DNA from 3 places in the Arthrobacter sp. HLT1-20 genome. Region 1 is predicted to be linked to each of the others. Evidence: riboswitches for the same ligand, from Rfam matches in the RefSeq annotation. Region 1 holds a riboswitch; each other region holds the start of a gene.
What was found. Region 1 has a riboswitch for thiamine pyrophosphate ahead of thiC (phosphomethylpyrimidine synthase ThiC). Riboswitches for the same ligand answer to the same signal wherever they lie in the genome.
Positions count from the first base shown of each region.

Region 1 (9,635 bases):
GCGGCACCCCTCCATCTTCCCCCATGGAAGGTGTCCCTAATTGACAGCGGCACACCCACCTCGCACAATTGAACGGTGTTCAATTACTTTGATGATCTCGCCGGCCGGCAGTTGACCGGCGCCACCCTGACCCGCGAGGAGGCCCTGGCTATCCTCGAATCCACCGACGACCAGCTTCTGGAAGTGGTGGCCGCAGCAGCGCGCCTGCGCCGCGCCCACTTCGGCAACACCGTGAAGGTCAACTACCTGGTCAACCTGAAGTCGGGGCTGTGCCCGGAGGACTGCACGTACTGCTCACAGCGCTTGGGCTCGGCCGCCCAAATCCTGAAATACACCTGGCTCAAGCCCGAGGACGCCGTGGCGCAGGCAACCACCGGCATCCGCGCCGGCGCCTCCCGCGTCTGTATGGTGGCCAGTGGCAAGGGCCCCAGCGACCGGGATGTGGACCGCGTGGCCGGGATGGTCAGCGAGCTCAAGGACCAGCACCCCGACGTTGAGGTGTGCGCGTGCCTGGGCATTCTCAAGGAGGGTCAGGCAGGTCGCTTGAAGGCCGCCGGGGTGGACGCCTACAACCACAACCTGAACACGAGCGAGGAGATGTATGCGGACATCTGCTCAACACACGAATTCTCCGACCGCGTGCGCACCGTGGAGCAGGCCAAGGACGCCGGCCTCTCCCCCTGTTCAGGAGTGATCGTGGGCATGGGTGAAACCCACGCCCAGCTCATAGATGCCGTGTTCGCCCTGCGCGAGCTGGAGAGCGATTCCATCCCCGTGAACTTCCTGATGCCGTTTGACGGGACCCCGCTGGAGGGCACCTGGCTGCTGACCCCGGCTGCCTGCCTGCGTGTGCTGGCCCTGGTCCGCTTTGCCTGCCCCGCCACGGAACTGCGCATGGCCGGCGGGCGCGAGATGCACCTGCGCACGCTTCAGCCGCTGGCCCTGCACGTGGCCAACTCCCTGTTCCTGGGCGACTACCTCACCAGTGAGGGCCAGGAGGCCACGGCGGACTTGGACATGATTGCGGACAACGGTTTTGTGGTGCTTGGCAGCAAGGTCGCCCAGGAGCCGGACGACGGCGGCACCTCCCTGGGTGGGCCCCTCACCATTCGCCGCCGGGGCGCGGGCACAGCCATGGCCCCCAATGCTTGATTGCACCGGTTCGGTGTCATCCCTCGTGCCGGCCACCCCTCCTGCCCGCGCCACACTCATTCAGCGGGACCGCGGATTGTTGTGGCACCCCTATGCCCCCTTGGACGGTGACGCACCCTATGCGGTGCACGGGGCGCAGGGCACCCGGCTGAGCCTTTCCGCGGAGGACGGCAGCCGTTTTGAGGCGGTGGATGCCATGAGTTCCTGGTGGTCGGCCATCCACGGCTACCGGAACCCTGCACTGGATGCGGCCCTGCTGGAGCAGGCGGGCCGCTTCAGCCACGTCATGTTTGGCGGCCTGACACACGAGCCGGCCGTGCGGCTGGCCGAACAATTGGCCGCCATGACCGGACTGGACCACGTGTTCTTTGCCGACTCCGGCTCGGTCTCCATTGAGGTGGCCCTGAAGTTGGCCGTGCAGTACCAGTTGGGGCGTGGCAGGCCCGGCCGCAGCCGCTTCCTGGCGCTGCGCGGCGGCTACCACGGCGACACCTTCGCCGCCATGGGTGTGTGCGATCCCGTGGACGGCATGCACGCAGCCTTCCCCGCCCAGATTCGGGAACAGCTGTTCCTGCCCCGCCCTCCCGCGGCCCGGCTCATGGGCGGCGTGCTGAGCGCCGACACTGTTGAGGTGGCTGCATGGATTGGCGCCCTCGAGGCCATGGTCCGCGCCCACAGTGACGAGCTGGCGGCCATCATTGTGGAACCCGTGCTGCAGGGCGCCGGTGGCATGCACGTCTATGCTCCCGAGTGCCTGGCCGCCGCGCGGCGGGTGGCCGATGAGAACGGCTTGCTGTTGATTGTGGATGAAATCGCCACAGGCTTTGGCCGGACCGGGAAACTGTTCGCCTCGCAATGGGCGGGCGTGGTTCCGGACATCATGTGCGTGGGCAAGGCGCTGACCGGCGGCTACCTGACTCTGGCCGCCATGCTGTGCTCCGCCCGTGTGGCCAAAGTGGTCACCAACTCCCCGCTGCGGGCGCTGCTGCACGGACCCACCTTCATGGCCAACCCCCTGGCGTGTGCCGTGGCGTCAGCTTCCCTGGACTTGCTGGCACGGCATGGCTGGCAACAACAGGTGGCCGGCATCGAGCAGGGACTGGCTGCTGCGCTGGCGCCGGCAGGTGCTCTCAAATCAGTCAAGGATGTCCGGATTCTGGGTGCCGTGGGCGTGGTGGAGTTGTCCGTGCCCGTGGATGTGCCGGCCGTGACGGCGGCGGCCCTGGCGTGCGGCGTCTGGGTCCGCCCCTTCCGCAATCTGGTCTACACCATGCCACCGTTCATCAGCTCAGCAGACGACGTGGCCACGGTTGGCGCAGGAATCTGCGCCGCCGTGGCCCGGGTGCACGGCTGATGGCCGGGGCAACAACCGCCATGGCGGCGTGGCTTGACTCGCGGGCCCATGTGCGCGAACGGCGCGGCATCCAACGCGGCACCGCGCCGCAGGCCACGCTGGTGGATCTGGCCTCCAACGACTACCTGGGGCTCGCCACCGATCCCCGAGTCATCGAAGCAGCCACCGCGGCGCTGCAACAGTACGGCGCCGGGGCCCGCGGTTCCCGGGTGGTGTGCGGCACCACGCCCGAACACCAGAATCTGGAGGAGCAGCTGTGCCTGCTCACCGGCCAGGAATCGGCGCTGGCCTTTTCCAGCGGCTACACCGCCAACATGGGGGTTCTGACAGCCCTGGGCGGGCCCGGAACTCTTGTGATTCACGACGCCCATGTGCATGCATCATTACTTGACGGCATCCGGCTCTCCCGCTCCCCCGCCCTCGAAGTGGCCCACCAGGATGTCGCCGCCATTGCGGCGGCTCTGGCCGGGCGCACCCAGCCCAGGGCCGTGGTGGTGCTGGAGTCCATCTACTCCGTGCTGGGGGACGCTGCGGATCTGGCTGCCGTGGCCAGCCTGTGTGCCACCTTTGACGCACTGCTGCTGGTCGATGAGGCCCATGGGATCGGCGTGGCAGGCCGGGGGCGGGGCGCCGTCCACGCCGCCGGTTTGGCCGCCGCCCCACATGTTGCCGTCACCGCCACGCTGTCCAAGTCGCTGGGCTCCCAGGGCGGGGCTGTGCTGGGCTCGGCCGCACTGCGGGACCACCTGGTCAACACGGCCAGGACATTCATCTTTGACACGGCATTGGCACCGTCGGCGGCAGCCGCAGCCGCGCGGGCCGCGGCCATTGTCCGCCAGGAGCCGGAGCTGGCTGGGCGCGTGCTGGCGAACGCGGCAGTCTTGGCCGCCCGGTGCGGTGTTCCGCAGGCCGCGGGCGCCGTGCAGTCCATCCCGGTGGAATCGGCATCCCGGGCCGCCGAGCTGGCGTTGGCGCTCGGGGATCAGGGTGTTTCGGTGGGATGTTTCCGCCCGCCCAGCGTGCCCGACGGCGTGTCCCGGCTCCGGCTGACGGCCCGGGCCAACCTCACGGCCACGGAACTTCAGTGGGCGGCTGGCACCGTGGCGCGTGTCCTGGAATCCGGCAGGAAGGGCGGCCCGGCATGAGCTACACAGTCATGGGCGAGCCAGCCCAGGTCCGGGACATCATGCGCCGCACGGACGACTTCGCCCCCACGAACGCACTGACCTCAGTGGTCCCGCTGGCCCCGGCCACCCTGCGCATCCTCAGCAAGGTCCGTTTTGCGCTGCCCCCAGTACTGGCATCGGCCACGGGCGCCCAACACCGGGCTGTGCGCACCATGGTGGGCCGATTTTTCACGCCCGCCAAGGTTTCCGCCATTGAACCCCGCGTCCGGGAGCTGGCACGGGAAAAGCTTGCGGCCACCAGCCTGGCACTGGGTCAGGGCCCGGTGGACCTGGCGGAGTCAGTGGGCAGGCACATTCCGCCGGTTGTCATGGCCGAACTCACGGGGCAGCCAACCCCGGACCTTGACCTGCTGAAACGGTGGAGTACGGATTCCCTGGAACTGTTCTGGGGCTGGCCCGATCCCGACCGTCAGCTGGTGCTGGCTGCCAGTGCTGCGGAATTCTACGTGTGGCTGCGGCAGGAGGCGGCAGCCGCCCGGGGCACGGGGTCGCTGTTTGGCGTGCTGGACGCGGCCGGGCTCTCCAGCGCCGAAGTCTGTTCGCTTGGCTACTTCCTGGTTATTGCGGGCCAGGAAACCACCTCTCAGCTCATCAGCACCGTCTTGTTCCGGGGGCTGGAAACAGCTCAGGCAGAATTCGCCGGCGGCTGGGCCGCCTTGGGCGATCCGGCCGCTGCCCGCAACCATGTCCGGGCGGTGCTGGCCACCGAATCTTCCGTGCACACCTGGCGGCGTGCAGCACTTCGCGATACCCAGGTGGCGGGCCAAGCCATTCCGGCCGGGGCGGAAATCCTGCTGGAATTGACCGGACGGCATCCCGGGCAGGCGGCACCAACGGCTTACTCGCTGGCTTTTGGCCACGGGCTGCACCGCTGCTTGGGTGCCAAGCTGGCAGAGCTGGAAACCGCGCTGGTCTTGGAGGAGACCGCCCGGGCCCTGCCGCGCCTGGAACCGGCGGGCCCCCCGCCACCGTGGCTGCGGCTGCTTTCCTTTCAGGCCCCACTCACTGTCCACGCCCAACTCACCAGCAAGGAACTCCCATGAGCGTCACCTATATAACGGGCACCGACACCGACGTTGGAAAAACGCTGACGACGGCGGCCCTGGCCGTGGCGCTGTCCGCCACCGGGGCCAGCGTGGCCGTGTACAAGCCAGCCCAAACCGGCGTTCCCGTGGGCGGTCATGGCGACATTGACGAGGTTGCCCGGCTCAGCGGCGTTCACGCGGTTCATGAGGGCATCCGGTTCGATGACCCCATGGCACCACGGGCGGCCGCCCGCCGGGCCAACCGTGACTTGCCGGGGCTGGCGCACCACGTCAACCGCATTGCGGACTTGGCGGCCAGCCATGACCACGTGCTGGTGGAGGGCGCCGGCGGAGTCCTGGTGGAGCTCGATGCCGCGGGCCGCACCCTGGCGGATCTCGCGGCGGCAAGCACGGGAGCCCCGCGAAGCGGTTTCGTGGTGGTCTGCCGCAGCGGCTTGGGCACGCTGAACCACACAGCACTGACGCTGGAAGCGTTGCACAGTCGCGGCTTTGCCACCCCGGCCGTGGTGGTGGGCTCCTGGCCGGCAGCGCCGTCGAGCATTGACATCAGCAACCGCGAAAGCCTGCAAGGCACTCCGGGTGCCCAGTTTCTGGGATGCCTGCCGGCCGGGGCGTCGCGACTGGACCCCTCAACGTTCCGGCAGTTGGCTCACAACTGGCTGACACTACCCACGTGGGAATGATCGTGGCACAAGGGCCAGCCTAGTCGTTAGGGGACTCTGGCCTTGGCCGTCCCGGCCACAAGCACGGTGAGGCCGGGACGGCGGGTGCGTTCCAGTTCCAAACCAGCCTCCGCCAGCCCCCGGATGGTTCGTTGCGAGAGTGGCGGCAGCTGGGGCAGGACCGTTTTCGGAGATCGGGCCACTGCAACAAGAAGGGAAATTCTGTGCCCGCCACCGTGGACTTCCACGCGGGCGTAGTCGCTGTCGCATCTCCAGAGCAATCGATCCAGATCGCGGTACGGGATGGCCACCGTCTCCGGGCCCGTCGTGACTGTGATCCGATCATTGCCAAAACTGACGGCGCAGGGAACGGTCTTGCGGCCCACGATTCCCTAGAACAGATAGTAGCCCGGAAGCCCGATCAATAGGCCGAACACAATGATGATGAACCTGGCGCTGCCAAGGCGAAGGAGGAACGTGTCAAAGGAGATCAGCAGCATCAATGCCACTGCGCCACCGAGAAGGACCACTCCTACGATGATCATGGTCAAAGTTCGCATCGGCAGGGGGATCGCCGAAAAATATACCCGCGTTCCCGGGCTTGTATCCGCCCACGACGGAGCAACCCTGACAGGTTTCGCCTTCTTCGACGGTTTGCATGCACTAAACGTGATTCGGCTCAGAAGGCCAAGCCACATCCACGCCACGGCCGGGATGGCCCCCATTTGCACCAGAAAAAGTAAGCTGCGGGGCCGTTCAGGAAGTTACTTCAAAATGCTGCTGCCGCCAAACACCATCCAGTGCAGCAGCACCCCCGAAACGGCGGCACCTACAACGTGGAGAAGCACACCCAGCCAGGCGCGTTTCACGCCGAGGGTGAAATTGACGAACGCAAAACCACACAACCACCCTCCCAGCAAAGTCAGCAGGAACGGCAACAGGTCCATACCGTTGCCGGCCAACTACCAAGGCAACGCCAGTGCTACACACCCGAGGGCCCAAAACAGCGGGTATCGATAAAACCTTCGCGAAAGCGGGGCATTCGCTGGCGGATCAGTTTCAGTCAATACCTTGGACATTCTTCGAAGCACTCACTTTCGATGTGGATATGACCGATCATAATCCGTGTAGGTATATCCAACACCGACGATGGCCGGGACCGATATGTCACCGGTCCCGGCCATCGTCGTGGCTCTACGGCGCTGAAGGCAGCGAAAGCTCCGGCAGGTACACCTTGCCGCCCGTGGCTAGAAACTGTTGGCTCTTCTCACGCATGCCGGCGTACATATCGGCTATCGCTGCCTGGGACTCGGCGGAGCCGTACTCGTCCCTAATGTCCTGACTGATGCGCATGGAACAGAACTTAGGTCCGCACATGGAACAAAAATGTGCAGTCTTGGCCGGTTCGGCCGGCAGCGTCTCGTCGTGGAAGGACTCTGCAGTGACCGGATCAAGGGACAGGGCGAACTGGTCGCGCCAACGGAACTCGAAACGAGCCTTGGACAGGGCGTCATCGCGTTCCCGGGCGCCGGGATGGCCCTTGGCGAGGTCAGCCGCGTGCGCAGCGATCTTGTAGGTGATCACGCCGGTCTTCACATCGTCCTTGTTGGGCAGGCCCAGGTGCTCCTTGGGCGTCACGTAACACAGCATGGCCGTACCGTAGCGGGCAATCTCAGTTGCCCCGATGGCCGAGGTGATGTGGTCGTATCCGGGGGCGATGTCTGTCACCAGCGGCCCCAGTGTGTAGAAGGGCGCACCCTTGCACAGCTCCTGCTGGCGCTCAACGTTTTCCCGGACCAGGTGGAACGGGATGTGTCCGGGGCCTTCCACCATCACCTGAACGTCAAACTCCCACGCCCGCTGCGTCAATTCGGCCAAGGTGTCCAGCTCAGCAAATTGGGCGGCGTCATTGGCGTCGGCGATGGAGCCCGGACGCAGGCCGTCGCCCAATGAGAATGCCACGTCGTATTGTGCAAAGATCTGGCACAGCTCGTCAAAGTGCGTGTACAGGAAATTCTCCTGGTGGTGGGCAAGGCACCAGCCAGCCATGATGGCACCACCGCGGGAGACAATTCCGGTCACCCTGTTGGCGCTCAGCGGGACGTAACGCAACAGGACTCCTGCGTGAATGGTCATGTAGTCAACGCCCTGCTCACACTGTTCAATCACCGTGTCCCGGAAGATCTCCCACGTCAACGCATTGGCTTCGCCATTGACCTTTTCCAGCGCCTGGTAAATCGGCACTGTGCCAATCGGGACAGGTGCGTTACGGATGAGCCATTCCCTGGTGGTGTGGATGTCATCGCCAGTGGACAGGTCCATGACGGTGTCCGCACCCCACTGGGTTGCCCACTGCAGTTTGTCCACCTCCTCGGCGATGGAGCTGGTGATGGCCGAGTTGCCAATGTTGGCGTTGATCTTCACCAGGAACGCCCGGCCAATGATCATGGGCTCTGATTCCGGGTGGTTGATGTTGTTGGGGATGATGGCCCGGCCGGCCGCCACCTCGCTGCGCACCAGTTCCACGTCGCAGTTCTCCCGGATCGCGACAAATTGCATCTCGGAGGTGGTGATGCCGCGACGGGCATAGTGCATTTGTGTGGCGGACCGGCCGGCCAGGGCACGGCGCGGCTCAGGTACCAAACCCTTCCATTCGGCGGATGCGGCGCCCCTGCGCACGGCGGACTTGCCGTCATCGAGCAGGTTCCGTGTGCGTCCACGGTAGATTTCCGTGTCGTTGCGGGCACTGATCCACTCACGTCTAAACGGCTGCAGTCCCATCACCGGATCGCTGCCCGGCCCTGCGGTGCGGTACACCCGAAACGGTGCGTTAGCCTGGCCGTTGGGCGATGGCTCCAACGCGATTTCGGTCACTGGTACGCGAATTCCCGATTCCGTGTCCACGTCAAAAGCCAGTGAATGCGATTTCAGGGAATGCGTTTCAGCCTGCTCCAAACCCTTGATGGCAGGGGTGATTGTTGTTGCTTTGGGGTTCACAGATTGCTCACTTCCTTCGCCGGCATTACCCGGACAGGTTCAACGGTCGCAGGCTGCTTCAGCCTGATCTCAGCCCCTGCAAGGGCTCCCGTGTGGTCGGAAGAAACGCTACCACGCACCGCGGCCCACCATTTGCCACGTGAGCTCAACCGGTTCCACACAACACAACCTGGAAAGCGCTAGCATGAGGGCATGACTTTGGCAGCCAAACCGGCACTTCCGTCACTATGAGCGCCGCTGATCAGCCGCCGCTGGCGTTTCCCCCTGACTCGCCCGATATCAGGCTGTTGGTAGACCTCACCAGTCACGCCAGTGACCTCTCGGAGGCGTCTCACACTCTTCGTCTTGCGCTGGAAGCCGGTGAGGGGGAACCCCTCTGGTTCCCCCTCACAATGCAGGCGGTCACTGCATACGTCCGCCCCTTCGTCCTCTCGAATGTGCGTAAACGGCTGGATCAGATGCCCCAGTTCACCGGTATCCCAGCTGAGTTGCAGTCACTTCATGACACCATCCGAAAGTACCGCAACACCACGGTCGCCCATTCCCAATCCGACCTCACCATGCCCGTCGCGGTTGCACTTCTCAACGAACACGGTACCGTCCGCGACGTCCAGGGATGGACGCTCCAGCAGCCGATGCCTGGTTCCGTGGCCAATGACTTTGAACTCCTCATTGACGCCGTCCAGACGATCATCGAGGATGCAACAAGGCCCGTCGCGGACAGGCTTCGGGAGCGCTTTCGTGGCGAGTCCGCCGAAACGATCGCAGCATGGCCGAAACTCGAGTTCATCGCCGCCAGGGACAATGAATTCTCCGGTACCCGGCAACGCCCTAGGGCGCCGCGGTTCACAACTTATTGGCGGATCGACAGTGAAATTGTGCCCAGGGACGCGTTTCCAAACTCCCAGGGCAACGACCCGCTGCACAGATGATGTGCACCATCGGGAGGGCCATTGTCGTCTGGACCGGTCTTACGCTTCCTCATAGCGGTCATAGGCGTGTCAGTCACGCGCAATGAACTTCTCGGGTGCGAGCGAACACGCGTGCACGGCCCGGTACTCCTGAAGGTGTCGCCGGGGCAATCTAGGGGTTAGGGCGCAAATATTGGTAGATGGCTTGGCGGCTGACCACGAATTCTCGGGCAAGGGCGAATTTTGCCTCTCCGGCAGCGGCTCGTTGAATTGGTGCGCCTGTCTGCTCGGCGTTCAACATCTTGCCTCTGCCGTTCTAGGTGCCG
Region 1 covers NZ_JBTNDR010000003.1:106,236-115,870, reverse strand. The annotation lists gene bioB (biotin synthase BioB) at 76-1,152, shown strand; gene ACX80Q_RS03075 (adenosylmethionine--8-amino-7-oxononanoate transaminase) at 1,145-2,506, shown strand; gene ACX80Q_RS03070 (8-amino-7-oxononanoate synthase) at 2,506-3,651, shown strand; gene ACX80Q_RS03065 (cytochrome P450) at 3,648-4,736, shown strand; gene bioD (dethiobiotin synthase) at 4,733-5,422, shown strand; gene ACX80Q_RS03055 (hypothetical protein) at 5,449-5,787, opposite strand; gene ACX80Q_RS03050 (hypothetical protein) at 5,794-5,946, opposite strand; gene ACX80Q_RS03045 (hypothetical protein) at 6,166-6,363, opposite strand; gene thiC (phosphomethylpyrimidine synthase ThiC) at 6,596-8,398, opposite strand; TPP riboswitch at 8,393-8,500, opposite strand; gene ACX80Q_RS03035 (hypothetical protein) at 8,626-9,330, shown strand; gene ACX80Q_RS03030 (recombinase family protein) at 9,626-9,635, opposite strand, start outside.

Region 2 (9,635 bases), on a different contig from region 1:
GTGCAGATGACGCGCAAGCGCATGGGCACGGGCCTGCTGGAGGTCTTCGGCGAGCAGTGCGGCACCTGCCTGGGCCGCGGCATGGTCACGCATGAGATCCCGGTTGAGCACCGCCGCGTGCACACAGTTGCTGTGGAGTCCCCGCAGGCCCATGCGGCCAAGGTGGCGGCGGACCAGCGCGACGGCGACCGCACGGCCAACAGGTCCACGCGCAGCGAACGCAAGCGCAACCGCAACCGTTCCAAGCCCGAGTCGGAGCAGGCTGAGCACGCCCCGGTGGAGGCCCACCACGAGGAACCCACCGACGCCCAGAAGGCCCAAAAGGCCCATGAGGCCCGCGCTGCCTTGGCGAACATTGCCGCAGCCGCTGCAGCGTCGCACCATGAGCACGATGCTCCCGCAGCTCCCGTTGCTGAGCAGCGGGTGCAGCAAGACAATGATGCGTCCGACGCCGCAACACTCACCCTGGGCGGGGAAGCCATTGAGCTGCCCCGCGGCCACCGCAGCGAAAGCTCCGGATTCGCCGAGACCAGCAATGCCGACCAGGCTGCGGCCTTGGCCGGGCTGACTCAGGCGCTGGACCAGCTGGCCAGCCCGGGACAGGAGCAGTCGGCGCCGGACACCGCCGAGGCAGGCGGCAACAACCGCTCACGCTCACGCCGTGGACGCCGCAACCGCAGCGCCCGCAGCGCGCAGGGTGGGGCGGACATGGCAGTGGAAACCGGTGAGTCGCAGGCGCCCGCACAGGGTTCGGTGCAGCACAGCAGTGCTGCCGTGGACCTTCCGGTTGCTGCCAAGCCGGCCAGGAATTCCGAGCCGATCATCTTAGGTGTTGGAGTTCCCGCCTCGGAGCTGTAACCCTCATCAACTGACCCGCAGAAAACGCCGAAAAATCGCTCCTTGAGCCTGTTTTTCGCCGTTTATTGCGGGTCAGTTTCGTTTAAGCGGCAAGGCGGGGTTTAGGGTGGGGAGCGACACGGGGTGCCTGGACAAGAGGTCCGGCTGAGAAAAGACCCGTTGAACCTGCCCGGCTAGCACCGGCGAAGGGATGTCCATGGAAACCTTGCTTTCTGCCCCGCCATTTTTGGCTTCACCCACCCCGGACGCCAGGCCCGGCTCCCGGCAACCACTGGGCGTCAGGCACCCGCGCGTGCTCAGCATTGCCGGCTCAGACCCCTCAGGGGGTGCCGGCATCCAGGCGGACATCAAGGCCATCAGCGCCCACGGCGGCTACGCCATGGCGGCACTGACAGCCTTGACGGCCCAGAACACGCGCGGTGTGGGCAGCGTCCATGTGCCGCCGGTTGCTTTCCTGGTAGAACAGCTGGACGCCATTTCTGCCGACATTGTGATTGATGCCGTGAAGATCGGGATGCTCGGCACTGCCGAGGTCATGGCGGCCGTGGGCGCCTGGCTGGCCAGGACGCGGCCAGCCGTGGTGGTTCTGGATCCGGTCATGGTGGCCACCAGTGGCGATGCTCTCATGGCCCCGGCGGCCCGCCAGGCCCTGTTGGACTTGCTGGAAAGTACCCACCTGGTCACGCCCAACATTGTTGAATTGGCGGTTTTGTTGGGGCAGCCGGAGGCCAAGAACTTCAACGAAGCCCTGGCACAGGGCCGCCAACTGGCGGCTGCCTACAGTGTGGCCGTTCTAGTCAAGGGCGGGCACCTGCCGGGGGAGGAGTGCCTGGACGCACTCGTGCAAGGTGACGGCACCGTTGAAGTGTTCACGGCACCGCGAGTGGATACCACCAACACTCACGGCACAGGCTGTTCGCTTTCTGCCGCCGTGGCCACCCTACAGGCGCGGACGGGGGACTGGGCAGCCAGTGTGCGCCACGCCAAAGCCTGGCTAAGTGGCGCCCTGGAAACCGCCAACGAGTTGGCGGTGGGTGCCGGGGCGGGCCCCATTAACCACTTCCATGCCTTGTGGGACAGTGCGGCGCCGAGCCTGGATGCGTTCAGTCGGCAGCTCTGGCACGAATGCCAGGAGCAGCGAGAAGCCATTTTTGGCCTCGACTTCATCAAGGAGCTCGCCGCCGGCACCTTGCACCATGACCACTTTGCCTACTACCTTGCCCAGGACGCGCTGTACCTGAGCACCTATTCGCGTGTCCTTGCCCGGGCCAGCGCCCTGGCGCCCACCGAGGCGGAACAAAAGTTCTGGGCTGGCGGAGCGCAGAACTGCCTGGACGTTGAACTGGCCTTGCACCGCGACTGGCTCAGCCAGTACCCCACGGAGCTGCGTCAGGGCCCCGTCACCAAGCACTATGTTGACCATCTTCAAGGGGTGGCCTTCTCGGGCAGCTACGGCGAAGTGGTGGCAGCCGTGCTGCCCTGCTACTGGCTGTACGCAGAAGTTGGCCGGGTACTGCACCAGGACTACGTGTCCTTCCCGGGCAAGCACCCCTACGGGAGCTGGTTGGAGACCTATGCCGACGAAGCCTTTGCCGAGGCCACGGAAACTGCCTTAGCCATCATGGACGCAGCTGCGCGGCGCGGCTCGGCGCAGGAACGCGAAGGCATGCGGGCCGCTTTTGCCCACTCGGCCCAGTATGAGGTGGACTTTTTTGCCGCCCCACACAGCATCCTAGGTAGCACCGTGGACAGTTCAGCCCGCAAATCCGCGCCAATGGGGGCCTTGGGTGATTAACACCACCAGCTCTGGGGCACAATCGCGGCGAGTCTTGGGGCAAAATGGCAAAATCTCGCCACATCCACGCTAAAGTTGGTGAGTACGGTTTCCCGCTCCTCTATGGCAGGCGAACAAATTTAGCTTTGTTCTTTCGTCCACCAGAAATGCGGGTAATCAGTGTCATTTGCGCCCGGAGACAGAGTTAGCGTATTCTTGATCTTCGGTGCTTACGCCAACACCTAGGGCAACCACTCCATGGCAGAACTCCATTGAGGTCCACGGCGTTGAGGCACGTAGTATGCACCCCGTGCCCGTTCTATTCTGAACAGCGGGCGCATACGGTTGGTAGATGTCAATCATGATTCCTACCGGCACAAAAACTTTGTAATAAACGTCGAGAGAAGTGAGTTCCCCAGTGGTGTACGCGATTGTCCGCGCAGGCGGCCGTCAAGAAAAGGTTTCCGTCGGAGACCACGTGACCATGAACCGCGTCCCCGGTGGAGTTGGCAGCACGCTTGAGCTGCCCGCTTTGCTCTTGGTTGATGGTGACAAGCTCACCACAGCCGCGAAGGACCTGGCTAATGTGAAGGTTACGGCTGAGAAGTTGGAGGATCTTCGTGGACCGAAGATCGTCATCCAGAAGTTCAAGAACAAGACCGGCTACAAGAAGCGCCAGGGTCACCGTCAGGAACTGTCCAAGGTCAAGATCACTTCAATCGCTTAATCAAGCGCTTTTGAAGTTCGATCCACTTTAGAATCTTTTAGTAAAAAGGCAGGCATTTTCAAATGGCACATAAAAAGGGTGCGAGTTCCTCTCGCAACGGTCGTGACTCCAACGCTCAGTACCTGGGCGTAAAGCGCTTCGGCGGTCAGGTTGTCAAGGCAGGCGAAATCATCGTTCGCCAGCGCGGCACACATTTCCACCCCGGTGAGGGTGTTGGTCGTGGCAAGGATGACACGCTGTTCGCATTGGATGCAGGCGCCGTCGAGTTCGGCACACGTCGTGGACGTCGTGTTGTGAACATCGTCGCTGCGGTCTAATACCAAAGCTTTTCCAGTGGAGCGGGCCGCATGGCTCGCTCCACTGGCTTTTAACACAGCTACACTTTTCGGCCGGTATCAGGCCCTAGTCCAGCATCGGACTATAATTGGTGCGCACAAACCAAGTTCTATTCAAGGAGATTTCAGTGGCCAGCTTTGTTGACCGGGTTGTTTTGCACGTATCCGGCGGGACTGGCGGCCACGGCTGCGTCTCAGTTCACAGTGAAAAATTCAAACCGTTGGGCGGGCCCGACGGCGGCAAGGGCGGCGATGGCGGTAGTGTCACCTTCCGTGTCAGCGACCAGACCACCACCTTGCTTGACTTCCACCATGCCCCCCACCGTCGCGGCGGCAACGGCCAGCCCGGCATGGGAGACTGGCGCGACGGCAAGGACGGCAATTCGCTGATCCTTGAAGTTCCCGATGGCACTGTCATCAAGGACAAGGAGGGCAATGTCCTCGCCGACCTCGTTGGCATCGGCACGGAGTACGTCGCTGCCGCGGGTGGCCTGGGCGGGCTCGGCAACAATGCCCTTTCCTCACTCAAACGCAAGGCCCCGGGCTTCGCCCTGTTGGGTATTGCAGGCTCAGAGGCCGACATTGTCCTTGAGCTGAAATCCATTGCCGACATCGCGTTGGTGGGTTTCCCGTCCGCCGGCAAGTCCAGCCTCATCGCTGCCATGTCTGCGGCCCGGCCCAAGATTGCCGACTACCCTTTCACCACCCTGATCCCCAACCTGGGCGTTGTCCAGGCTGGCGAGGTCCGCTTCACCATGGCCGACGTGCCCGGCCTCATCGAAGGCGCCAGCGAAGGCAAGGGCCTGGGCCACAACTTCCTGCGCCACGTGGAGCGTTGCGCCGCGATTGTGCACGTCCTTGACTGTGCAGCACTCGAGGCCGACCGCGATCCCATCAGCGACCTGGCCGTTATTGAGCGCGAACTCGACCAGTACGACGTCGACATGAGCTTCGCAGGAACCGACGGCGACGTGGTTCCCCTCAACGCCCGTCCCCGCCTGATTGCCCTGAACAAGGTTGACTCCCCGGACGGCCGGGACATGGCCGGTTTCGTCAAGGCTGACTTGGAAGCCCGCGGCTACCGTGTGTTCGAAGTCTCCGCGGCAAGCCATGAGGGCCTGAAGCAGCTTGGCTTCGCGATGGCAGAGATTGTCACGGCAGCACGCAAGACCCTCGCCGATGCTCCCGTCAAGGTCACCCCGGTGATTCTGCGCCCCCGCGCCGTCAACGAAACATCCTTCACCATTCGCCGTGAGGAGCGCAACCTGTCCCCGCTGTTCCGTGTTCGCGGTGAAAAGCCCGAGCGTTGGGTTGAGCAGACCGATTTCCAGAACGAGGAAGCCATCGGCTACCTGGCAGACCGGCTGGCGAAGGCCGGCGTCGAGAAGGAACTCTTCAGGATCGGTGCCACACCCGGGGACACCGTCGTCATTGGTGGCGAGCATGGCATGATCTTCGACTGGGAGCCCACCATGATGGGTGGCGCCGAGCACCTGGCCGCCCCGCGCGGCACCGACCTGCGCCTGCTGGATCTTGGTGACCGCCCCACCCGTGCACAAAAGCGTGAGGAACAGCAGGACCGCCGCGACGCGAAGGCTGCCGCCCGTGCCGAGCTGGAAGCCGAGCGCAAGGCAGGCATCTGGACCGAGACAAGCACCCGCAAGGCCGCCGAGGCCCGCGTCATTGCAGCGGACATTGCTGCAGAAGGCGGCTCCGACAGCACGGGTGCAGCGCAGAACTAATGGGAGATAAGGGGCAGGATCAGGTGACCTCGCTGAGCTCGCGGCAAGAGATTGCCACCGCGGCGCGCATAGTTGTCAAGGTCGGTTCGTCATCACTGACATCAGTGGCGGGCGGCATCTCTGAAGATGCCCTCACCCAACTGGTGGCCGTGCTGGCGGAGCGCCGATTGGCTGGCACGGAGATCATCCTGGTCTCCTCCGGTGCCATCTCTGCGGGCTTGTTGCCGCTGGGCCTGAGCCGCCGCCCCAAGGATCTTGCCACCCAGCAAGCCGCAGCCAGTGTGGGCCAGGGCCTGCTCATGGCGCATTACAACCGTGCCTTCACCTCCCACGGTGTCACGGCCTCGCAGGTCCTGCTCACGGCGGAGGACCTGACGCGGCGCCACCAATACGTCAACGCGCACCGTGCCCTGGAACGGTTGCTGCTGCTGGGTGTTGTCCCCATTGTCAATGAAAACGACACGGTGGCCACGCATGAGATCCGATTTGGTGACAACGACAGGCTGGCCGCCCTGGTAGCCCACCTGGTCAAGGCCGACGCCCTGGTGCTGCTCTCCGATGTGGACTCGCTCTACGACGGTCCGCCGTCCCAGGGAGCAAAGCGGATCAGCGAGATTGCCTCACCCGAAGACCTTGAGGGCATTGTCATTGGCAGCGCCGGCAAGGCAGGCGTCGGCACCGGTGGCATGGCCACCAAGGTGCAGGCTGCCCTGATCGCGGCCGAGACAGGAATCCCCGCACTCGTCACCTCCACCGGCCAGGCGGCTGCCGCCCTGGCGGGAGAAGATGTGGGCACCTGGTTTGGCATTAACGGCAACAAGCGACCCGTGCGCATGCTGTGGCTGGCGCACCTGGCCGACATTCGCGGCCGTTTGGTCCTGGACGACGGCGCCGTCAGGGCTGTGGGGGAGCGGCACAAATCGCTGCTCCCGGCCGGCATTACGGCCGTCAGCGGTGATTTCGACGCCGGGGATGCTGTGGAAATCAGCGATGCCGCAGGGAAGGTGTTCGCCCATGGCCTGGTCAACTACCGGCATTCGGACCTGCCCCAAATGTTGGGCCGCTCCACCAAGGAGCTGGCCAAGGAGCTGGGCCGGGAGTTTGAACGCGAAGTGGTCCACGTCGATGACCTGGTGCTGCTGAACGGTTAGCTCACAGCGCGATCTGCGCCCGTGCCATAGACTTGTGGCATGACCGAGCAGATTGTTGAACAAAATATTGCCGCCGAAGTTCGGGCCATCACCGACCGCGCCCGCAGGGCAGCGCGTCGCATGGCCGGAGCCAACCGGGCCTGGAAAGACAAGGGGCTGCGCGCGATTGCCAAGGCCCTGTTGGAAAACCAGGACAGGATCTTGGCCGCCAACGCCAAAGACCTGGCGGCAGGCAGGGAAAACGGCACCTCCGTGCCCATGCTCGACAGGCTCACACTGACCAAGCCGCGGGTCCAGGGCCTGGCCGACGCGCTGGAGAACCTCGCCACCCTGCCCGACCCCGTGGGCAATGTGGTGCGCGGCCAGACCCTTCCCAACGGCCTGCGCATGCGCCAGATCAACGTGCCCATGGGTGTGGTTGCCGCCATTTATGAGGCACGCCCCAACGTCACAGTGGACATTGCCGGACTGGCCCTCAAGAGCGGCAATGCGGTGATCCTGCGCGGCGGAACCGCCGCCGCACACACCAACCAGGCGCTACTGGGCATTCTCCGCGAGGCCCTGGAAACCGTGGGCCTGCCCGCCGACGCCGTGCAGTCCGTTGACCAGTTTGGCCGCGAAGGCGCCAACCTGATCATGAAGGCCCGCGGCGCCGTTGATGTGCTGATTCCCCGTGGCGGCCGCGAACTCATCCAAACTGTGGTCAACAACTCATCGGTGCCCGTCATTGAGACGGGTGAAGGCAACGTGCACATCTTCATTGACGCCAGCGCCAAGGAAGAGATGAGCGTGAACATCTTGCTGAACGCCAAAACCCAGCGCCCCAGTGTCTGCAATACCGTGGAGACGCTTTTGGTCCACAAGGACGCCACGGTGCTTGCCGCGGTGCTGAAGGCACTAAGCAAGGCAGGCGTCCGCCTGCACGTGGATGAGCGGGTGCAGGCTGTGCTGCCCGCAGGTGTCACAGCAACGCCGGCCACCGATGAGGACTGGGCCACCGAATACATGGACCTGGACCTGGCCGTCAAGATGGTTGACTCCCTGCCCGAGGCCATCAAGCACATCCGCACCTGGAGCACGGGCCACACCGAGGCGATTCTGACCAACGATCTTTCCAACGCGGAGATTTTTGTGGCCGAGGTAGATTCGGCGGCCGTCATTGTCAACGCAAGCACCCGATTTACCGACGGCGGGGAGCTGGGCCTGGGCGCCGAGGTGGGCATTTCCACGCAGAAACTGCATGCCCGCGGGCCCATGGGCCTGACCGAGCTGACAACCACCAAATGGATTGTCCAGGGCGAGGGCCAAGTCCGGGGGTAACGTTGCCCGTCACGTGGGACCCTCGAGGATGTGGCCGCCACCAGGCCCTTCCTGACGGGCCGGTGTGCCACTGCGGGCAGATACCACGTACCATTAGAAGGAATTCAAGCCAATAATGGTCCGGAACCGGTGAATAGCTCACCCCGGCCACGCACCCTAGGGGAGAAATAATGCTGACCCAGCTTGCCGGCGTCGTACTAGCCGCTGCAGAGGAACACCATGAGGAACTGGCACCGCTGATCGCGCCGCCGTTTGTGATTGGTGGCATCATGCTCGCGGCCCTGCTGCTGCTCATGTTCGTTTGCGTGTCCTTCATGAACCTGGGCAACCGCCACGCAGCTGTTGAGACAACTGACGATCCCCACCGCCAGCACACCAACAAGCACCCGCTCGGCGACGGTCCGGCGTCCTCCAATCACTAAGGAAACGCGCCGGGTGCCGTCACTTGACGGCACCCGGGATCGTCTCCGTATTGGAGTCATGGGTGGAACATTCGATCCGATCCACCATGGTCACCTTGTTGCAGCCAGTGAGGTTGCGAGCGTTTTTGAACTTGATGAAGTCATTTTCGTCCCCACGGGCGAGCCCTGGCAAAAGGTAAAAGGCGAGGTCAGTGCTGCCGAGCACCGCTACCTGATGACAGTTATTGCCACAGCGGCGAATCCGCAGTTCACCGTGAGCCGGGTGGACATTGACCGCCCGGGACCCACGTTCACGATCGACACCCTGCGTGATTTGCGGCGCATGCGCCCGGATGCTGACTTGTTCTTCATCACAGGTGCCGATGCCATGGCCCAGATCATGTCGTGGAAAGACAGTGACGAATTGTGGAGCCTGGCCCATTTTGTGGGTGTGACACGCCCCGGCCATGTGCTCGATAACAGGGGCCGCAAGGACGTAAGTTTGTTGGAGGTGCCCGCCATGGCCATTTCCTCCACGGATTGCCGCAAGCGAGTGGCTGAGCACAACCCCGTCTGGTACCTGGTGCCCGACGGCGTGGTGCAATACATTGCCAAGTACGGCCTTTACGTTCAACCGAGCACTGATGCCAGTGCTGGCATTGTGCCGGTGACTTCGAGAACTGAATGAGTAATTGATGAGCAAGGAAAAGGAGCCGATTCGCAGCCGCAGGGAACTGCGCGAACAATCGGTACACGCCACAGGCGCCACGGAACAACCGTCGGTGCCCGTTCGCCCTGCCCCCAGCACGCCCCCAGGCAGCGCAGTTGCACCACGGGAACGGCAGTCGCAAACACGGGCCCGTGACAGGGCCGCCCTGCGTGCCTACAAGGAACTCATTGACCCTCCCGGACTGAGCCCGCTGCCGTCCCGGCGCACCCTGCGCCAGGCACAGCTCGACGCCGAACGGGCGCCCGTCACTGCCGTGAACCCGGTGGTCCAGGTGCCCAACAAGCCGGCCAAGCCTGTCCCGGCCGACGCAGCCCCGGCCGCCGCAGTAGCGCCCACTGAAGCGGCGCCGGTGACGGCCCAGGCGCCCAAGAACGCCAAGCCCGCAACGAAACCGGTCCGTGAACCGGCCGCCGCCCCCAAACAGGCCAACGCCACCGGGGGACGCAGCCGTGGGGGACGCCGGGCAGCAGCCCTGAACCCTGCAGCCACGTCGCAGCCAGCGGAAGAAGTAGTTGCCCCGGCGCACCCGGTTGAGGTGCAGGCCGACGCGCCAGCCGAGGTTGCACCCGAAAGCGCCGCCGAGGCAGAGGCGGCTTT
Region 2 covers NZ_JBTNDR010000006.1:10,367-20,001, forward strand. The annotation lists gene ACX80Q_RS05075 (Rne/Rng family ribonuclease) at 1-858, shown strand, start outside; TPP riboswitch at 968-1,066, shown strand; gene thiD (bifunctional hydroxymethylpyrimidine kinase/phosphomethylpyrimidine kinase) at 1,049-2,653, shown strand; gene rplU (50S ribosomal protein L21) at 3,051-3,359, shown strand; gene rpmA (50S ribosomal protein L27) at 3,422-3,676, shown strand; gene obgE (GTPase ObgE) at 3,823-5,436, shown strand; gene proB (glutamate 5-kinase) at 5,436-6,587, shown strand; gene ACX80Q_RS05105 (glutamate-5-semialdehyde dehydrogenase) at 6,627-7,907, shown strand; gene ACX80Q_RS05110 (hypothetical protein) at 8,078-8,329, shown strand; gene nadD (nicotinate-nucleotide adenylyltransferase) at 8,343-8,996, shown strand; gene ACX80Q_RS05120 (hypothetical protein) at 9,004-9,635, shown strand, end outside.
Region 2: another riboswitch for thiamine pyrophosphate. It lies ahead of thiD (bifunctional hydroxymethylpyrimidine kinase/phosphomethylpyrimidine kinase); the one in region 1 lies ahead of thiC (phosphomethylpyrimidine synthase ThiC).

Region 3 (9,635 bases), on a different contig from region 1:
ACAGCCTCCCGCTTGCAGATTTCTTGGCTTTCTTGCACTGAGGAGAACACATGTCCGCGGACGAAACACCCCTTCCCTACCGGCTCATCACCGGCCCCGATGACAAGTCCTTTTGTGAGCGCATTTCAGCAGCTCTGACCGAAGGTTACGTGCTGCACGGCGGACCGGCCGTCACCTTCGACGGCACCGCAGTCATCTGCGCCCAGGCCGTGATCCTCCCGCAGGCCATCGCCATCAGTGATGCAGCAGTTGCCACGGCCGTGGATGAGCTGGACGCCGAGCTGGAGTTCGACGGCGAGGGCATCGCATGAGCTACGCGGGAGACCTGGCCCCGGCCACAGCATGGGAGCATCTGGCAGCGGGAGCTGTGCTCCTTGACGTCCGCACCCAAGGGGAATGGGCGCACATTGGCGTCCCGGACACCTCGACGCTGAATTTTGAGCCCGTCTTCATCCAGTGGAACCTAGACAGCGGACACAACAACCCGGATTTCCTGGCGCAGCTGTTGGCGGCTGTGCCCACGGAAAAACCGCTGGTGGTGCTGTGCCGCTCCGGCGCACGTTCCATTGCTGCGGCCAACGCCGCCACGGCAGCCGGGTACACGGCCTACAACGTCCTGGAGGGCTTTGAGGGTGAGCCGGACGCCAATGGCGACCGGGTCATCAACGGCTGGAAGAACCGCAGCCTGCCCTGGCGCTAACAACGCAACGGCCAGGCCGCCGTCGAACGTCAGTCAGTCACCACCGCAAGACCAGCGAAAAAGGTAAGTCATTGAGCAACTTTAACGAGCACGCCGCCACCTGGGCGCAGGACACCCAGGCCGTGCGCGGCGGGCTTGACCGCAGCAACTTCTCCGAAACCTCCGAGGCCCTGTTCCTGAACTCGGGCTTCGTGTACGAATCGGCAGAGGCCGCCGAGCAAGCCTTCACCGGCGAGGTGGACCGGTTTGTGTACTCCCGCTACGGCAACCCGTCCGTGGCAACATTCCAGGAACGCCTGCGCCTGCTCGAGGGCAAGGAAGCCTGCTTTGCCACTGCCTCGGGCATGTCCGCCGTCTTCACGGCACTGGGCGCCTTGCTGGCGGCCGGGGACAGGGTGGTTGCCTCACGGTCACTCTTTGGCTCGTGCTTTGTCATCCTGAACGAGTTGTTGCCGCGGTGGGGTGTGGAAACCGTGTTCGTGGACGGCCCGGATCTGGACCAGTGGCGCGAGGCCCTCAGCGTGCCCACCACTGCCGTGTTCTTTGAGTCCCCGTCAAACCCCATGCAGGAAATCATCGATCTGCAGGCCGTGTGCGATCTTGCCCATGCCGCGGGCGCACAAGTGGTGGCCGACAACGTGTTCGCCACGCCCCTGCTGCAGCGGTGTGGCGATTTTGGCGCGGACATCATTGTGTACTCCGGCACCAAACACATTGACGGCCAGGGTCGTGTGCTGGGCGGTGCCATCCTGGGCAGCAAGGAATTCATCGACGGCCCCGTCAAAAATTTGATGCGACACACGGGTCCCGCGTTGTCGGCGTTCAACGCCTGGGTGCTGACCAAGGGCTTGGAAACCATGAATCTGCGCGTCACGCATTCGTGCAACAACGCCCTGGTCCTGGGCGAGTTCCTCGAGCGGCAGCCCCAGGTGAGCCGCGTGCTGTACCCGCACCTGCCATCCCATCCGCAGTACGAGTTGGCCAGGAAGCAGATGAAGGCCGGTGGCACGGTGCTGACCTTTGAATTGGCGCAGCCGGCTGCCGGAACCACCAAGGATGCGGCGTTTGCGCTGCTCAATGCCCTGGCCATCATTGATATTTCCAATAATTTGGGCGACGCCAAGTCCCTGATCACCCACCCGGCCACAACAACGCACCGGGCCATGGGCGCGGAGGCGCGTGCGGCCATTGGCCTGGGCGACGGCTTCCTGCGTTTGTCGGTGGGCCTGGAGGATGTGGACGATCTGAAGCGGGATCTGGCGCAGGCGTTGGCCGCTATTTAGCGAGCCGGCGCGCCCACGCGGCGAATCCAGCCACGTCGGGTCCTGAAATGACGGCGACCGGCGGTTCGCTGACGGGGACAACCATGAGTGCCAGCGCGTCGGCGGGAAACACCGCCATCCACGTGCCGGCCTCGGATGCTTTGCCGGCAGTTGCCGCTGCCTGAACCCCCACCGCGTCGCACAGGAAGACCTCCGCAGTGGACCCCATTGGATCCACGACGCTGATCCGTTGGTCCAGCAGCTCGAGAATTTCGCTGTGCATCACGTTCACTGTGAGCCTGCCCGTGGTCAGCTGCACGCAGTGGACCAGCTTGGCGCCCTTGCGCCCGTGCGGGAGGTCCACCTCGGTGGCCGTCAGCCCGGCACCCTGCCACGGCACGCTGCCCGCCCGTGGGATGGCGGCGGGCGGAAGGGGTGCTGCGGCGGCGCGCTTAGTCCAAGGAAACATTCGCCCGATCTTACCGGAATCGCCGTCCTGCGGTTAAAGGCCGCGCCCGTCCCCGCTTTTCGCGCCCGTCTGACTGAACGGGAGCGAAAAGCGGGGACGGGCGCGGCGGCGAAATTTTGGGGCTCTAGTCCTGGAAGTACTCGATCTCCGCGCCAATCGTGTTCAGGCGCTCGGCCAAGTCCTCGTACCCGCGCTCAATGACGTAGATGTTGCGCAACTCGGAAGTGCCCTTGGCTGCCAGCATGGCCAGCAGGATGCAGGCGGCCGGGCGCAGGGCTGGGGGGCAACCAATTTCCGCTGCCCGCCAGGCGGTGGGGCCGGTGATGTCGATCCGGTGCGGATCCAGCAGCCGAACACCGGCGCCGAGCCGGTTGAGCTCCGTCAGGTAGATGGCCCGGCCCTCATACACCCAGTCGTGGATCAGCGTGGTGCCCTCGGCGCAGGAAGCGATGACGGCGAAGAACGGCAGGTTGTCAATGTTCAGGCCGGGGAAGGGCATGGGGTGGATCTTGTCCGGTGCTGCCTTCAACTCGGACGGCAAAGTGGTGATGTCCACCAGGCGGGTCTTGCCGTTGCGGGCCACATACTCGGCAGATTTGAGGTACTTGAAGCCCATTTGCTCCAACACCTTCAGTTCAATTTCCATGAACTCGATGGGCACACGCGTCACGGTGACTTCCGACTTGGTCACGATGCCGGCCGTAATCAGGCTCATGGCCTCGATGGGGTCCTCGGACGGCGCGTATTCGATGTCCACGTCGATGCGGGACTTGCCGGTGATGGTCAGCGTTGTTGAGCCCACACCCTCCACCGTGACGCCCAGGCCCTGCAGGTAGAAGCAGAGGTCCTGCACCATGTAGTTGGGGCTGGCGTTGCGAATGATGGTTTTGCCTTCGCGGTGTGCGGCGGCCATGATGGCGTTTTCGGTGACAGTGTCGCCACGTTCCGTGAGTACAAAGGTCCTGTCCAGGGCATCGCTCACGGGAGCGTGGACCTGGTAAAAACCATCGTGGGCAATGACTGTGAGGCCAAATTCACGCAGTGCCTGCATGTGCGGTTCCACAGTTCTGGTGCCCAGGTCGCAGCCGCCGGCATAGGGAATCCGGTAAGTGTCCTGCTCATCAAGGAGCGGACCCAGCAGCATGATGACGCTGCGGGTGCGCTTGGCTGCGGCGATGTCCATGGAGCCAAGGTCCAGCACGGCGGGCCGGCGAATCTGAAGGTCGTTGTCTTCCAGCCAGGTGCACTCAACACCAATGGATGTCAGCAGTTCAACAATGCGGTTGACCTCTTCAATGCGGGCCACGCGGCGCAAGGTGGTGGTGCCGCGGTTCAGCAGACTGGCGCAGAGCAGGGCAACACCGGCGTTTTTGCTGGTGTTGACCTGGACGCTTCCGGAAAGCTGGCGCTCCCCGTGGACGCGCAAATGCGTCACCGTGTTCTTGGTGGCGGCTCCGACGCTGACGAGGTTGGCTTCCAACAGTGATTCCATGCGCTGGATCATCCTCAAGCTCAGGTTTTGTTTGCCTTGTTCCATCCTGGCTACAGCACTCTGGCTGGTGCCTAGCTGGGACGCCAATTCACCTTGGGTCCAACCTTTTTCGGTACGGGCATCCCGCACCAATACGCCAACAGTTTCTGCAGCCATTTGAGTCATAACAACTTTTATATCACAGCATGCATATTTTGCCTGACATTTGTGACCCAGTGGGCAGTTTACGCGAAAAACGGACAAAATTAACCGTTACATGCGATAAATCGTGAACCCTCGCGGCCGCAGGGCCCTTGTCACACTCAACGGTACCCCGGCCACTGCCGCGCATGGCAAAACACGCCCTAGCCTTTCGGGCAGTGACCCTAGCTGAACAGCGCAATGGAGGCGGCCAAGGTCTCTGCCGAGTGCTGGAGCTGGGCCTCCTCCCGATGGTCCATGTGCGTGTCAAGAACCCGCTGCACGCCGCCAGCACCAACGATCGACGGCACACTGAGGGCCACGCCGTCGATCCCCCGGTAGCCGTGGAGCACACTCGAGACAGGAAGGATACTCCGCTCGTCCTGCAAAACGGCCTCGACAATGCGGGCGCCGGAGAGCCCGATCGCGTAGTTCGTGGCACCCTTGCCGGCGATGACCTTGTAAGCGGCATGGACCACGTCATGCGTGAGAGACTCGAGCCGTTCACGGGGAAACAACAGCGCCCCGGAATCGTCTGTCCAGGCCGGCAGCGGGGTCTGGCCGAGCGTCGCGGTGGACCACAGCGGGAATTCGGTGTCGCCGTGCTCGCCCACGATCAGTGCATGCACGCTTTGCGGAGCCACCTGCGCGGCCTCGGCCACGAGCCAGCGCAGCCGGGCGGAATCCAGCACGGTACCCGAGCTGAAGATACGCCCGTGCGGCAAATCCGTGATGCGCTCGGCCACAGCCGTAAGTACGTCGCACGGGTTCGTCACCAGGATGAACACGGCGTTGGGTGCCAGGGCCACGAGTTGCGGCAGCATCTTTTCCAGGATTGCCACGTTGATGCCCGCCAGCTCAAGCCGGGTCTGGCCAGGCTCCTGCTTGGCCCCGGCCGTGATGACCACGACGTCGGAATCGGCCACCAGCTCGATGTCGCTGCCGCCCGTGATGCGCGGGGCGCCCACAAATGGCGTGCCGTGGGCAAGGTCGAGGACTTCCGCCTCCACCTTGGCCGTGGCGACGTCATACAAGACCACCTCGCGCGCGGAGCCTCGAATGAGCGCGGCATAGGCCAGCGAGGTGCCTACGCTGCCGGCGCCGACAATGGTGAGCTTGGTGCTGCGTGCGATCGTCATGCCCCCAGTATCCCAGTCGCCCTTGCACTGCCGCCGTTTGTGTCCGGCTGATTCCCGGCAAGCACAAGACCCGCCCCTCACGCCGTCGGGCATCAAGGGCGGGCCTGGTGGCTGGCCACGCTAGCCAAACACCGGATTCCAGGTTCCCAGCACGACGGCGGCAGCCACCGACACTGCGGCCACCACCAACCCGGTGGCCACGACCGCGAGGTCATGCCGGGCGAACGTTGATTCGCGGGCCCAGGTGCGCGGACCCGCCCCGAACCCCTTGGCCTCCATGGTGACGGCCAGTCGCGATGCTCGGCGCACCGCCTGAACCAGCAGCGCCATGGCCTGGCCAAGCTGTGCCTTGACGCCACGGAACAGCCCGGGCTCTGCACCCACGCCGCGGGCACGGCGCGCCATCCCCAGGGTCTGCCATTCGGCCACCAACAACCCCACCAGCCGTATGGCGGCCAGTGCTCCAAGCACAAAACGATGCGGCAGCCGCAGTTTCTGCGCCAAGGCGTCAGCCAGATCCGTGGGGTCGGTGGAGGCCAGCACAATAATGCCGGGCAGGGCAATGGCCAAGCCGCGCAGGGCAATGGCCACACCGGCTTCCAGCGAACCGCTGGTAAAGGTCACGGGCCCCACCGCCAGCAACAGCTCCCCGGTTTTGGGGGCCAGCAGGGCCGTCCCATAACCGCCCACCACTGCTGCCACCAGGATGGGCCAGCCGCGCAGCAGCAGCATGCGGGCGCTCAAACCAGCCATCGGCAGGAGCGCGCATTCAAGGACGAGGGCCACGGTTGCCGAGACCCAGTCAACACTGACCAGCAAAACAAGCGTGATCGCCATGCCTGCACCCAGCTTCGCCAGCGGGTTTGCACGTGCCAGCCACGCCGTGGAACGCGGAGTGGCGATGATGTCAACGCTCATCGCCGCACCGCCCCATCGAGTGCGGGCAGGCTGCCCAGCACCAGCTGATCCCCACCCAGCACGGCGCTGAAGGCTGAATCGTGCGTCACGGACACCACGGCTGTCCCCGCATCCAACAGCTCGGTCAACAGGGATGCCAGTTCGGCCCAGGTGTTGGCATCCTGGCCAAACGTTGGCTCATCCAGAACCAACACCTGCGGACTGGCCGCCAGAACTGTGGCCACGGAAAGACGCCGCTTTTCACCTCCGGAGAGCGTGAACGGGTTGGCGCTGGCCAAATGCTCCAGCCGCAACCGCGTCAACAACCCATCCACTAAATCCCCACCTCGCCCCAGCAGTTTTGGCGCAAACAACAGCTCCTCGCGGACAGTGCCAGCCACAAATTGGTGTTCGGGTTCCTGAAACACTGTGCCGATGCGGCTGATGAGCTGGCGACCGCGCCACTTCAGCGGAGCGGTTCCGGCTCCGCGGGCCAGCGACTCCGTTGCCTGCAGTTGCCCGCCCACGGGAGCCAGTAGGCCCGCCAGAGTCAGCGCCAGCGTTGACTTTCCCGCCCCATTGGGGCCCGTCACGCTCAGTGCCTGCCCTGCACTGACACGCACGGACGGAACCACGGCTGCTGGAATCGCCGGGTGCCGGCGCCGTCCCTTGGTGCGGGAGACGGCCAGGCTGTCCGCCTGAAGCAACAGCGTGCGCCCGGCGTCGTGCATGGATGACGCCAGCCTGGGCCGGACCGCCGGGACGTAGCCCGGCACCCAGATCCCGGCAGCCGTCAGCAGGTCCCGGCTTTGCGCCAACACCGCGGCGGGCGGGCCGTCAAACAACACCCCGCCAGGCTCACCCAGGGCGGCAGGGGCCAGGACCACAATCCTGTCCACAACCTCCAGCCACACGGAAACCCTGTGCTCCACCACCACTAGGGTGGCGCCGGATTCGTCCAGGCTCCGGCGCACTGCGTCGCGCACCTCCACCACGCCGGCCGGGTCCAGGTTGGCTGTGGGCTCATCCAGCAGCAACAGGCCCGGTTGCATGGCAAGCATGCCGGCCAGGCCCAACCGCTGTTTCTGCCCGCCGGACAAGGACGAACTGGCGTGGTCCAGCGGCAGCTTCAGCCCCACAGACTCCAGAGACGCCGACACGCGGCGCCAGATCTCATCCCGCGGGACAGCCATGTTTTCGGCACCAAAGGCAACGTCGTCACCAATCCGGGAGAGCACCACTTGGGCGTCCGGGTCCTGCTGCATGAGCCCTGCCCGGCCGCGTGATTCAGTAGCCGGGCGGCCGTCAATGAGAAGCTCACCAACCTCGTTGGCGCCCTCCTCATCCCCCAGCACCCCGGCCAGGGCGTGCAGAAGCGTTGACTTGCCAGCACCCGAGGGACCCAGCAAGAGGACCCGCTCTCCCGGAGAAATCTCCAGGTCCAGGTCATGCACAGCCTTGTTGCTCCGGCCCGCATGCTGCCAGCCCCAACCTTTGGCACTGATCCGCGCCGGGGTTGCCCCCCGGTTCGCCGCGGCAGCCATGCCTAGACCGCTCGTTCGCTTGCGGCGCCACGGGAGGGCAGGTTGGCCAAGGCTCCCGTGCGTGCCAGTCCGCGCACGGCCAGCCAGGAGACCAATCCGGCAATGATGGCGCCGGAAATCATCGCCAGGACCACATAGACGAGCTTCCATTCCATGGCCCAGGCCACATTCCAGACTAGGGAGTCGTTGATGCCCATGGCCAGGCCTGCCAACGCTCCGGCCAGCAGTGCCACAATCAGGCTGAACTTGCGGTAGCGGAACAGCGCGAAGCCCAGCTCGGCGCCGAGGCCCTGAACCAGCCCGGAGAGCAGCACGGTGAAGCCAAAGTGGGTGCCCAACAGGCCCTCCACACTTGCGGCAATGAGTTCACAGTAGAGCGCCGCGCCGGGTTTGCGGATGACCAGGCCACCCAGGACGCCGGCGATCAACCAGCCACCGCCGTAGAGTGCACCAATGGGCGGAAAGGCGACGGTGAAGGCGCTGATCAGGCCGTAGCCGGCGGACCAGAGCCAGAAGATGACGCCGATGGCGACACCCAGAACGGACACCACAACAATGTCCACCACGCGCCACGTGGATTTGCGTGCTGCCGGGTTGTTGGGGTTGCTTGGTGCGGCGTTTTCGCTCGCGATTGACTTGCTCATGTTTCCTCCTTCGCAGGAGGGGCGGCCGGCGGACTTTCCGCGCAGCCGAAGAGAACTCGACTCCCTTCGCCGGTACTAGCCGGAGCAGGTTCGAGGGTCTGCGGCGAACCGCACTCTCAGCGCCGGTACCCAAGGCGGGTAGACGCTCCCCTGTCGTGTTTGAATTGCGGCTTCAGTTTACCCCCGCCCCATGCCCAGCACTAATGTCCCCGTGTGACATGCCGTAATGCGCCTGGTTCGCAGGTTCTTGCGCCGAGGTAGCCGGTTGGGTTTCGCTGCGTGGATTAACGACGGCGGGCGGGCACCGGATGGATTTCCGGTACCCGCCCGACGGGCAAGCTGACTGCTACTTGCTGCCCGCTGTTAGTGGTTTGCTGTCCTGCGACGGTTGACCGCGAACACGGCGCCACCTGCCAGCAACAACAACACTGCCAGTCCACCGAACAGGGCGGTGTTGGCGCCGGTGTTGGCCAGGTCGTCCGCAGCCGGGGCGCTGGTTGCAGCGGTTGCCGTGCTGCTTGCCGGGGCGGTTGTTGCGGCCGTGATGGTCAGCGCGGCACTGAGCTGGCGGGCTTGCCCGTCAACTCCCACACCATCAATGACAATGCTGTGCTGACCGGGAGCAACACCTGCCGGCAGGGTCACGCTCAAGGTCACAACACCCTGAGCATCCACCGTGGCGGTACCCAAGACAATCGGGGTGGAATGCAGGGTGAAGCTAGCACTCGTTTCCGGCTTGAAGCCATCGCCAGTGATGGTGAGCTTGCCACCGGCAACGACACTGCCAGCACTCAACACGATCCCACCAGCCGGCACCGACGCGCTCGGCGTCACACTCGGGGTTGCCGACGCACTGGGCGACGTGGACGGCGAGGCGCTCGGCGTCGCCGTGGGCGTGGCCGTCGCTGTCGGTGTGGCCGACGGCGTTGCCGAGGGCGTTGCCGTCGCAGTGGGCGTCGGTACAACATCGCCAACGTAGGGTCCACTGCCAACGGCGCCCGTGGGCCGCAATCCCAACTCGTAAACAACGGGCCCGGCAGCTGCGGCCCGGGCGGCCCCGGACTTGAACAGGACCCGAACGCCGGAGATGTTTACCTGCGTCAGTTGGGCTTCCTGGAAGCTGACCGCCGGGTTCAAGGCACCCACGGTGACCCATTCGTCGTCGGACTTGACCTGCAAATCACCGGCGATGCGCCCCACCACCGCCACGGATTGCATGGCGGCAGGTGCATCCAAAACGTGCGTCAGATGTGACCCGGCAACAGGCTCCGTGGCCGCCTCGAAGGCGGTGCTGATGGTGGCATCGAA
Region 3 covers NZ_JBTNDR010000002.1:232,146-241,780, forward strand. The annotation lists gene ACX80Q_RS02335 (DUF1737 domain-containing protein) at 51-311, shown strand; gene ACX80Q_RS02340 (rhodanese-like domain-containing protein) at 308-700, shown strand; gene ACX80Q_RS02345 (O-succinylhomoserine sulfhydrylase) at 772-1,983, shown strand; gene ACX80Q_RS02350 (hypothetical protein) at 1,976-2,431, opposite strand; gene ACX80Q_RS02355 (UDP-N-acetylglucosamine 1-carboxyvinyltransferase) at 2,556-4,088, opposite strand; gene ACX80Q_RS02360 (L-lactate dehydrogenase) at 4,289-5,242, opposite strand; gene ACX80Q_RS02365 (energy-coupling factor transporter transmembrane component T family protein) at 5,363-6,160, opposite strand; gene ACX80Q_RS02370 (ABC transporter ATP-binding protein) at 6,157-7,683, opposite strand; gene ACX80Q_RS02375 (ECF transporter S component) at 7,686-8,327, opposite strand; TPP riboswitch at 8,372-8,489, opposite strand; gene ACX80Q_RS02380 (beta-N-acetylglucosaminidase domain-containing protein) at 8,691-9,635, opposite strand, start outside.
Region 3: another riboswitch for thiamine pyrophosphate. It lies ahead of ACX80Q_RS02375 (ECF transporter S component); the one in region 1 lies ahead of thiC (phosphomethylpyrimidine synthase ThiC).